3 regions of the Citricoccus sp. NPDC079358 genome follow, and region 2 is predicted to be linked to each of the others. Evidence: riboswitches for the same ligand, from Rfam matches in the RefSeq annotation. Region 2 holds a riboswitch; each other region holds the start of a gene.

Region 1 (3,269 bases), on a different contig from region 2:
GCCCCTGAATCCCGTGGCCGTGGTGGTGGGCTGCGCGGTCCTGCGGGGTGCCTACCACCTCTACCAGGGGGTGGGCCCGGGGATCGGCAACCTGCTGATGGGGCTGGTGTTCGGCGCGGTCTACCTGAGATACCGGCGGGTGATGCCGCTGGTGATCGCGCACTTCCTGCTGAATGCCGCCGGCTTCGTGGCGTACCCGCTGCTGGTGGCGGCAGGCCTGTTCGGCACCTGAATCCGTGACGTGAGTCTGGAGGGATTCACGTATATCGGGGCTGAGAGGTGAATCCCTCCGGACTCAACGCAGGGTGGTGCGTGGGGTCAGAGCGTGACGGTGCCCTGGGGGGTCTCGAAGGTGACCTCCAGGATGCCGGGGGTGCCGGAGGGCGATTCGAAGACCACGTTGATGTCCCCGACCGTCTCCTCCGGGTCGTCCAGGCCCAACCAGCCGCGCACGCGGTCGCGGGAGCCGGCGATCGTGATGGAGGACAACTCGGCCTGAGGCGTGTGGGCCTGTGAGGGGTGCAGGTCCTCGGTGCCCTCATCCCAGCGCAAGAGGTACGGGACCTGGGGATCGGCGATGAGGCCCTTGATGCCGATCTGGCGCCAGGTGAGTTCGCGGCCGTCCGGGAACTTGCGGTTGCCGGGCACGGACTGGCGTTCCAGGCGCTCCTCGAACGGGGCGAGGTCGTCCACGGAGACACACCAGCCCATCCAGCCGCCGCCCATCTCGGAGCGGGCGCGCACGGCCTGGCCGAACGGGGCCTTCTCCGAGGAGGGGTGGTCCAAGACCTCCACGACCTCGAGGTACTGGCGGTTGCGCAGCGGGAAGATCGCATTGCGCGTGCCGAAGCGGGGGTGGACACCGCCCTTGACGCGCTCGATGCCGAGCGTTTCGGCGAGACGGGCCACCGTGGCGGCAAGTCCTTCTTCGGGTCCAACGGCGTACGAGACGTGATCCAGGCGCATCATGCTCTTATCGTTGCACTTTCTTCCGGCCCGGACTGGTTAGGTTAACCTCACTTGAAATGTGGTCGACGTCACAGGTCTGACCGGCAGCCGGTGCCGGTTATTCGGCGTCCCTGATGACGAGGGCCGCGGGAGCACCGTGCGGCGCAATGCTACGCCCCAGGGCGGCCGGGGATGAATCCCCGGAGCCGATCTGGCAGACTTGACGAAGGTCATGAGTGCCAGCATCAAGCCCCGGCTTGCTGGCCGGCAACCCTCCAGCTCGCGGTGGGGTGCCCCGGGTGAGGACCAGGCAGGTGCCGACCGGCACCGGCAAGCGCGGGCCACCACGCCGCGTCGGGTTGCTGGACGATGTCCCTGCCCGCCGGCACCACACCGGTGGCCCTGGACTGACAGGAGCCGTCACGTGACTGACAACCCCACCAACACCCCCAGCACCCCGAACACCGAGGCCGCCGATCCAGCCCAGTGGGGCTTCGAGACCCGCCAGGTCCATGCCGGGATCCCGGAGGAGAACCCCTACGGCGCCACGGTGCTGCCGATCATCCAGTCGAACTCCTTCGATTTCCCGTCCGCCGAGGTCGCCGCCGACCGCTTCGCCCTGAAGGATCTCGGCCCGATCTACTCGCGCATCGGCAACCCCACCCAGGAAGCCGTTGAAGGCAAGATCGCCGCCCTGGAGGGCGGGGTCGGGGCACTACTGCTGGCCTCGGGCCAGGCGGCCACCACCTTCTCCATCCTCAACCTCGCCGGGGCGGGGGACCATGTGGTCGTGTCCGCCTCGCTGTACGGCGGCACGCAGAACCTGTTCAAGCACACCCTGGCCAAGATCGGCATCACCACCACCTTCGTGCAGGACCCGGACAGCCCGGAGGCGTGGCAGAACGCCATCCAGGACAACACCAAGGCCCTGTTCGGTGAGACCCTCGGCAACCCCCGCGGGGACGTGCTGGACATCCGCGCCGTCGCCGACGTCGCCCACGGCGCCGGGCTGCCGCTGATCGTGGACAACACCCTGGCCACCCCGTACCTGCTGCGCCCGATCGAGCACGGTGCGGACATCGTGGTCCACTCGGCCACCAAGTACCTCGGCGGCCACGCCGCGGCGATGGCCGGCGTGATCGTGGACGGCGGCACCTTCGACTTCGCCGCCCAGCCCGAGCGCTTCCCGGGCTTCAACACCCCGGACGAGAGCTACAACGGGATCGTCTTCGCCCGGGACCTGGGCGTGGACGGCATCCTCGGGGCCAACCTGGCCTTCGTACTCAAGGCGCGGGTCCAGTTGCTGCGCGACTACGGCAGCGCGATCAGCCCTTTCAACGCCTTCCTGCTCAACCTGGGCCTCGAGACCCTGTCCCTGCGCATGGAGCGCCACGTGGCGAACGCCCGCCAGGTGGCCGAGTATTTGGACGGCCACGCCCTGGCCGAGGCCGTGATCTACCCCGGGCTGGCCTCCAGTCCCTGGCACGAGCGCGCGAAGCAGTACCTGCCGAAGGGCCCGGCCGGCTTCGTCTCCTTCGAGATCGCCGGCGGCCGCGAGGCCGGGGCCCGCTTCGTGGACGCCCTGCGCCTGCACCACCACGTGGCCAACATCGGTGATGTCCGCTCGCTCGTCATCCACCCGGCATCCACCACGCATTCCCAGCTCACCGAGGAGGAGCAGCGTGCCACCGGTGTCACCCCCGGCTTGGTCCGCTTGTCCGTGGGTGTGGAGAGCATCGAAGACATCCTGGCCGATCTGGACAACGGCTTCGCCGCGGCCGACGTGAGCGCCTAGGGCCGGAGGTATTCGCATGACCACGACCACCCCCCAGCCGACCGCCACGGGCCTACCCGACGGCGGCCTGCACACTCGGCGCATCGGCGCCTTGGACTTCGAGACCGGTGGCCACCTGCCGGAGGTGGAGATCGCCTACGAGACCTGGGGCACGCTCAACGCCGAGAAGTCGAACGCCGTGCTGGTGCTGCATGCCCTGACCGGGTCCACGCACGTGGCGGCCTCCTCCGGTGATCCGGAGGAGGGCTGGTGGGAGGGTGTCGTCGGCCCCGGCTGCCCCATCGACACCAATACCTGGTTCGTGATCGCCCCGAACATCCTCGGCGGTTGTTACGGAAGTACCGGACCGTCCTCGCTGGACCCGGAGGGCACCCCTTGGGGATCCCGCTTCCCGTTCACCACCATCCGCGACTCCGTCCATGCCGAGGCGCGGTTGGCCGACGCCCTGGGCATCGAGCGTTTCCAGGCGGTGATCGGCGGCTCCATGGGAGGTGCCCGCGCCCTGGAGTGGGCCACCGCCTACCCG
Region 2 (3,269 bases):
GATCGGCGGCCGCGGCCTGCAGCGAGATCATCATGTAGGGCTTGATGTCCGGCCATTGGTCGAACTTGCGGCTGAGGTAGGCCCGGATCGTGCCGGGGTCGTTGGAGGCCACCATCTCCGGCAACGGTGGCCGGTCCGCGCTCGTCAGCATCTCGTCAGCTCGCTCCACGATGAAGCGCACGAGCTCCGCTTTGGAGGTGAAGTGCAGGTAGAACGTGGCCCGTGTGGCACCAGCGGCCAGAGCGATCTGGTCGATGGTGGTGGCACCATAGCCCTTCTCGGTCATGACCTCCACCCCGGCATCCAGCAGGAGTTGACGCGTCATACGTTTTTGGGCTTCCCGGAGTGTGGCCATGGTGACCCAGCCTATCGCCTTCGCCATCAGCCGGCGCCGGGCCCGGGGGTAAATCCGGCCCGACGCCGGCCCGCACGCTCAGGCGTGCGCGCGGTTCCGCAGGGCGAAGGACGAGCCGTAGTGGTTCTGCGGCAGGTGGTCACCGCGCCCGAAGAGCTTGTGGCGCATGGTGCCCTCGGCGTACTCGGTCTTGTAGCGGCCCAACTGCTGCAGTTCGGGGACCACGTACTCCACCACGTCCTCGAAGGTGCCGGGGGTGATGTGATACGCGAGGTTGAAGCCGTCCACGTCAGTCTCGTCCTGGATGCGCGCCAGCTCCCGCGCCACGGTCGCACCGGAGCCGACGATGACGGGGCCGAAGCCGCCCACACCGACCCATTCGGCCAGCTTGCGCACGGTCCACTCGGACTCGGCGTCACCGGAGGCCTTCTTGAAGGTCTCCACGGCGGACTGGATGGCGTTGGACTTCACGTCCCCGATCGGCTCGTCGAGCTCGAACTCGGCCAGATTGATGCCCATCCAGCCGGACATCAGCACGAGGCCGCCCTCGACGTCGATGTACTGCGTCAGTTCCTCGTACTTGGCGCGTGCCTCCTCGTCGGTGGCCCCAGTGACGATGGTCTGCATGGACATGATGCGGATGTCATAGGGATCCCGGCCGGCCTCGACCGCACCCTGGCGGATTTTGGCGGCGGTGCCCTTGATCATCTCGTCGGTGGGCGAGTTGATGAACACGGCCTCGGCGTGTTTGCCGGCGAAGGCCCGTCCGCGGGTGGAGGCGCCGGCCTGGTAGATCACCGGGGTGCGCTGCGGGCTGGGCTCGGTGAAGGCGATGCCGGGGGTCTTGAAGTAGGTGCCCTCGTGCTCGATCCGGTGGACCTTGGACGGGTCGATGAAGACCCCGGACTCCTTGTCGTAGACGACCGCGTCGTCCTCCCAGGAGCCCTCGAGGAGCTTGTAGACCACGTCGAGGTACTCATCGGCGTGGTTGTACCGCTCGTCATGCTCCATCTGGTCCACCTGGCCCATGTTGATGGCGGCGGAGGGCAGGTAACCGGTCACCACGTTCCAGCCCACGCGACCCTCGGTCAGGTGGTCCAGGGTGGCCAGGCGGCGCGCGAACGGGTAGGGGTGCTCGTAGGCGGTGCCGGCGGTGACCCCGAAGGTCAGGTGCTCGGTGACGGCGGCCATCGGCGGGACCACGAGCATCGGGTCGTTGACCGGGACCTGCGTGCCGGCCTTCAGGGTGGCCTCGTCGGAGGATCCATAGACGTCATAGGGCCCGAGGACGTCGGCGATGAACAGGCCGTCGAACAATCCCTGCTCGAGGGTCTGCGCCAGCCCGGTCCAGTAGCCCAGGGTGTTGTAGTCACGGGCGCGGTCCTCGGGGTGGCGCCAGAGACCGGGTGACTGATGGGCCACGCAGTTCATGTCAAAGGCGTTGAAGAGGATCTCGCGCCGGCCGGTGGCGGTGGTGGGCACACCCTCGGGAAGCTGGTTCGATCCATGGGCGTTCTCGTTGCTGGGGACAGACACGGTGGTGCTCCTTCCATCGGTCCTGGCGGTAGCACCTGTCCGGTTGCCCGGTGGTTGCTGCGGCGTCATCGAGCCAGATCTCTCGGCCGCTCTGGATGGGTACCCATCGATTGCACCACACCCTGGGGCGCGACCCCAACCGGGGGTTCACGCGGAGTCACCCGGCTTTTCCGTTTTGAGGGCAGAGATGAGTACTTATTTCTGCCCTCAAAACGGGACGGGCGGTGTCAGCTTGAGGCGAGGACCACGATCGGATCCGTGGTCGGCGCCTCGGACCCGCCGTCCGGTTCCACGGTGACGGCGAGCGCCGCATCCGCCGGGACGTCCTGCATCCGCACGAGGGCGAGGCCGTCCTGGACCTCCAGCAGCCCGGCCGGCTGCGGGGCTGCCTCCCCCTGGATGGTCCACATCTGGTAGTCGCGCCCCTCGGCGGGAGCCGGCAGGCCCCGTGCGGCCAGCACGGTCTCACCAGACGGGGCGCGGGCCACCTCGACCTCACCTCCGCCGGTCACCGGTGACTCCAGCCGCTCAGCTCCGTCCACCTGCAGAATCTGCTCGATCGCCGTGAGCTGATCGCCCTCGGTCACGCCACCCGTGGGCGCCCACGGCTGGCTCACCACCACGGCCACGGCGATCGCGGCGGCCGCAGCGGCCGAGACCGCCCCCACCCACCAGCGGCGCGCGTCCGGCCGGCGTCGGGCACGGTGGCTGGCCAGATCGGCGACGCCGGCTCGCCCGGAGCCAGCCCCGGGGCGGCCGTCCGCACCGTGTCCTGCCAGGGGCGAGGCGCCGGCGTCCTGATCAGGACGGGCGTCCTGGCCGGACTCGGCCACGGCCGAGAGAACGCGGTCCCGCAGGTCGGCGGGAGGCTCGGCCGGTGTGCTCACCGCCAGGCGGGAGACGGTGCTGGTGAGGGCCTCGGCCCGGGCGCGGAGCTCGGGGTCCGAGCCGAGCCGCTGCTCGATGGCGCGGCGCTCGTCCTCGTCCACGGCGTCCAGGGCCCAGGCGGCGAGCAACTCCGCGTCGAACTCGTTCTTGATCTCGTGCTCGTTTCCGTTCGTCATGCTCCCACCCCCAAACAGTCCTGTAGTCGTTGGAGCGCACTGCGCATCCGGGATTTCACGGTGGCCAGTTTGGCCCCGAGTCGTTCAGCGACCTGCCGGTAGGTCAGTCCGCCGTAGTAGGCCTGCGTCACGGCCTCGTATTCCAGGCCGGTCAGCGTGCCGAGGCATTTCGTCACGCGTTCCCGGTCCTCCGCCGATTCCACGGCCTCGGACACGTCGTCCCGGTCCCTCTCGAACCCGGCGACCCCGGCCCGTTCCTCCCGGTACCGGCCGGACTGGGTGGAACGGATCAGGTCGACGGCCCTGCGGTGGGT
Region 3 (3,269 bases), on a different contig from region 2:
CAGGTAACGAAATTTCATGGTTGTACCCTAGACCGGATTCCGCCGAGGTGGGGCGCTGACATGGCGCGTTGGTCACAGCAGAACGGCCACCGTCCCCGAGGGGAGGGTGGCCGTTCTGGAGCCTGAAGGGTTCAGGCGAGCTCGATCAGAGCGGGCGGACTGCCGCAGCCTGCATGCCCTTGGGGCCCTGCTGGGACTCGAACTCGACCTTCTGGTCTTCCTGCAGTTCGCGGAAGCCATTGCCCTCAATGGCGGAGAAGTGAACGAAGATGTCAGCGGACTGATCATCCGGGGAGATGAAGCCGTAGCCCTTCTCTGCGTTGAACCACTTGACGGTACCGGTAGCCATGATGGGCCCTTTCCTGAGGTTGTAAACCCGTCGGTCTTCCAACGGGGGCGAAGCGGCGTGTGCGAAACCGCTTCCTACAACGCTCCGAACGGCCCGAGGGCCAACCGGTCCGCAGTGGTGACGGACTTACTGCTACTACTACTTCTGAGACACATAATACGGGAGATGCCGCGGAACTGAAGCCCCCATTTTTCCCGGTGCGCATTCTTTTCCCGGTGTTCATCTGAGTCCGTCATCGGCCCAGGAGCTCACTCGGGATCGAGGCCGGGATCGAAGCCGGGATCACGAAGGACAGAGTCGTGCTCTGGGACGGCACGGCTGCGGAGCCGGTCCAGCTGGCGCCGGTCGCGCTTGGTGGGTCGGCCGGCGCCGCGGTCCCGGCGAGGCACGGCCAGCAGTTCCCGTGGCACGGGTTCCGGGGAGTGATCGAGGTAGTGCCGGACCGCCTCGGGGGCGCCGACCCGCTTGGCCACCAGGCCGGTGACTTCGAGGATCCGCTCTCTGCCCGGAAGGCGCAACCGGATGGTGTCGCCCGGCTTGACCGGTTGGGCGGCCTTGGCGGGCTGCCCGTTGAGGCGGACGTGACCGGCCCGGCACGCCGTGGTGGCGGCTGACCGGGTCTTGTACATGCGCACGCCCCAGAGCCAGGCATCCAAGCGGACCGGGCCGGCCGGCGTCGTGCTCGAGCCCGAACCCGAACGCCGCGCGGACGGAGTGACGGAAGGCATGCCGGACATCCTACCTCCGGGCCGCACGCCGGCACCGAGGTCGCTTTGCGGGCAGAAAACAGTACTCTTCTCTGCCCGCAAAGCGAGGGGTCGGGTTACTGGTTGCCCTCGGCGGTGCGCAGGTTGCGGAAGGCCGAGCGGTGGAACACGATCGGCTCGTGCTCTGCGGAGTGATCGTGCACGCCGTGCACCTCGAGCAGGACGATGGTGTGGTCACCGGCCGGCAGCTCGGAGTAGACGGTGGTGTCCAGCCACAGGGCGGCGCCGTCCAGGAAGATCGCGCCCTCATCCGTGGACCGGATGTCCAGGCCGGCGAAGCGGTCCCCCTCCTTGGAGGCCAGCTGACGGCAGACGTCGGTGTGGTCCTCGCCGAGGATGGAGATCCCGATCCGCTCGGCCTGCTTCAGCCGGGGCCAGGTGCGGGAGGTGTTCTGCACGGCGAAGGAGACCAGCGCCGGCTCCAGGGAGACCCCGACGGTGAAGGACGAGGCCACGAGGCCCTCCTTCGCACCGTTGGCGACGCCGGCGAGCGCCGCCACGCCGGAGGGGAAGTGGGAGAAGGCCGAGCGAAGGGTCTGTACGGACAGGTCTCGATCGAGGTCACTGTCGAGGTCGGTCTGCTGCAGGTCGTGGGTAGCCAGGGCGGTCATGGTGGGTCCTCCGTCCGAAGGCGCATCTGCACGGCGGCACGCCACGGGAGGCTCCCGATCGGCACCAGCAGAAACGCGGTACTTGCCCGCCGGGGCATCCGGTAGGCCGAATCCTCACCTGGAGCACCCCACTACTGCGTGAAGAGGGTTGCCGTCCCGCAAGCCAGGGCTGTAACAGCGGGAACTCGTGATTCTGGATCCAGACTAACGACGGACGTCCGGAACGGTCAAAGGGTTTCTCGAACTATGAACCCCCGTGACCAACGCGCCCCCGCCACCGCCGCCTCCCACCCCCGGGGTGCGGCGGTCGCGGAGGAGCAGGCAGCAGGTCAGCGGAAGCGCAGGGAGACGGCCTCGCCGTGGGCCGGCAATCCTTCTGCCGTGGACAGTGCGGCGATCTTGGTGTCCAGTTCCTTCAACCCCGTCTCCGTGTAGCGGATGAGCTGCTGCAGGCGCAGGAAGCTCACCGTGTTCAGCCCGGAGGAGTAGCGGGCGGAGCCGCCGGTGGGCAGCACATGGTTGGAGCCGGAGGAGTAGTCGCCCAGCGGAACGGGCGCGTGTGGGCCCACGAACACGGCACCGGCATTGGTCACCCGGCGGGCCGTCTGCAGGGGGTTCACGGTGTGGACCTCGAGGTGCTCGGCGGCGTAGGCGTCGGCCACGGCCAGCGCCTCGTCCAGGGTCCCCACGAGCAGGATCCCGGACTGCGGGCCGCCCAGAGCCTGGCGGATCTGCTCCTCGTGGAAGCTCCCCGGCACCTGCCGCTCGATCTCCGCCGCCACGTCCCGGGCCAGCTCGGGTGAGGTGGTGATGAGCACCGAGCCGGCCATGGGATCGTGCTCGGCCTGGCTGATGAGGTCGGCAGCCACCCACCGGGCATCGGCGGTGCCGTCGGCCAGCACGGCGATCTCGGTCGGCCCGGCCTCCGCGTCGATGCCGATGGTGCCGAGCAGGGCGCGCTTGGCGGCGGCCACGAAGATGTTGCCCGGCCCCGTGACCATGTCCACGGGGGCACACACGCGAGTGCCGTCGTCGTCCGCCACGCCATAGGCGAACATGGCCACCGCCTGGGCGCCGCCCGCGGCGTAGACCTCATCCACGCCGAGCAGCGAGCACGCCGCGAGGATGACCGGGTGCGGGAGGCCGCCGAAATCCTTCTGCGGCGGGGAGGCGACCGCGAGCGAGGCGACCCCGGCGGCCTGGGCCGGGACCACGTTCATCACCACGGAGGAGGGGTAGACGGCGCGGCCGCCCGGAACGTAGAGGCCCACGCGGTTCACCGGGACCCAGCGGTTCTCGACGATGGCACCTTCCCCGAGGTCCACCTCGGACCCGGAGGGAATCTGGGCGGCGTGCACCTTGCGGGCTCGGTCGATGGACTCCTCGAGGGCGGAGCGGACCTCGGGGTCCAGGGACTCGAGCGCCTCGGCGAGCTTCTCGGCCGGCACGGCCAACGACGGCGGCCGGACCCCGTCGAACTGCTCGCCGAGATCCAGCACGGCTCGGGTCCCCTCGGTGCGGACCCGGTCCAGGATCGGCAGC

What was found. A riboswitch is a leader RNA that binds a small molecule or an ion and turns the genes downstream of it on or off. The one in region 2 is predicted to bind S-adenosylmethionine.
Region 1: it holds a riboswitch for S-adenosylmethionine, as region 2 does, so the genes downstream of both, AB0333_RS13370 (PLP-dependent transferase) here and AB0333_RS09275 (LLM class flavin-dependent oxidoreductase) in region 2, are expected to answer to the same signal.
Region 3: it holds a riboswitch for S-adenosylmethionine, as region 2 does, so the genes downstream of both, AB0333_RS10410 (flavin reductase family protein) here and AB0333_RS09275 (LLM class flavin-dependent oxidoreductase) in region 2, are expected to answer to the same signal.

Annotation. Positions count from the first base shown of each region.
Region 1 covers NZ_JBFBLI010000011.1:69,961-73,229, forward strand. The annotation lists gene AB0333_RS13360 (CPBP family intramembrane glutamic endopeptidase) at 1-232, shown strand, start outside; gene AB0333_RS13365 (VOC family protein) at 319-969, opposite strand; SAM riboswitch class IV at 1,177-1,291, shown strand; gene AB0333_RS13370 (PLP-dependent transferase) at 1,373-2,743, shown strand; gene AB0333_RS13375 (homoserine O-acetyltransferase) at 2,760-3,269, shown strand, end outside.
Region 2 covers NZ_JBFBLI010000006.1:72,649-75,917, reverse strand. The annotation lists gene AB0333_RS09280 (helix-turn-helix domain-containing protein) at 1-325, opposite strand, end outside; gene AB0333_RS09275 (LLM class flavin-dependent oxidoreductase) at 434-1,837, opposite strand; SAM riboswitch class I at 1,902-1,993, opposite strand; gene AB0333_RS09270 (anti-sigma factor) at 2,119-2,955, opposite strand; gene AB0333_RS09265 (sigma-70 family RNA polymerase sigma factor) at 2,952-3,269, opposite strand, start outside.
Region 3 covers NZ_JBFBLI010000007.1:64,251-67,519, forward strand. The annotation lists gene AB0333_RS10395 (aldo/keto reductase family protein) at 1-18, opposite strand, end outside; gene AB0333_RS10400 (cold-shock protein) at 146-349, opposite strand; gene AB0333_RS10405 (RNA-binding S4 domain-containing protein) at 598-1,077, opposite strand; gene AB0333_RS10410 (flavin reductase family protein) at 1,173-1,727, opposite strand; SAM riboswitch class IV at 1,801-1,920, opposite strand; gene hisD (histidinol dehydrogenase) at 2,057-3,269, opposite strand, start outside.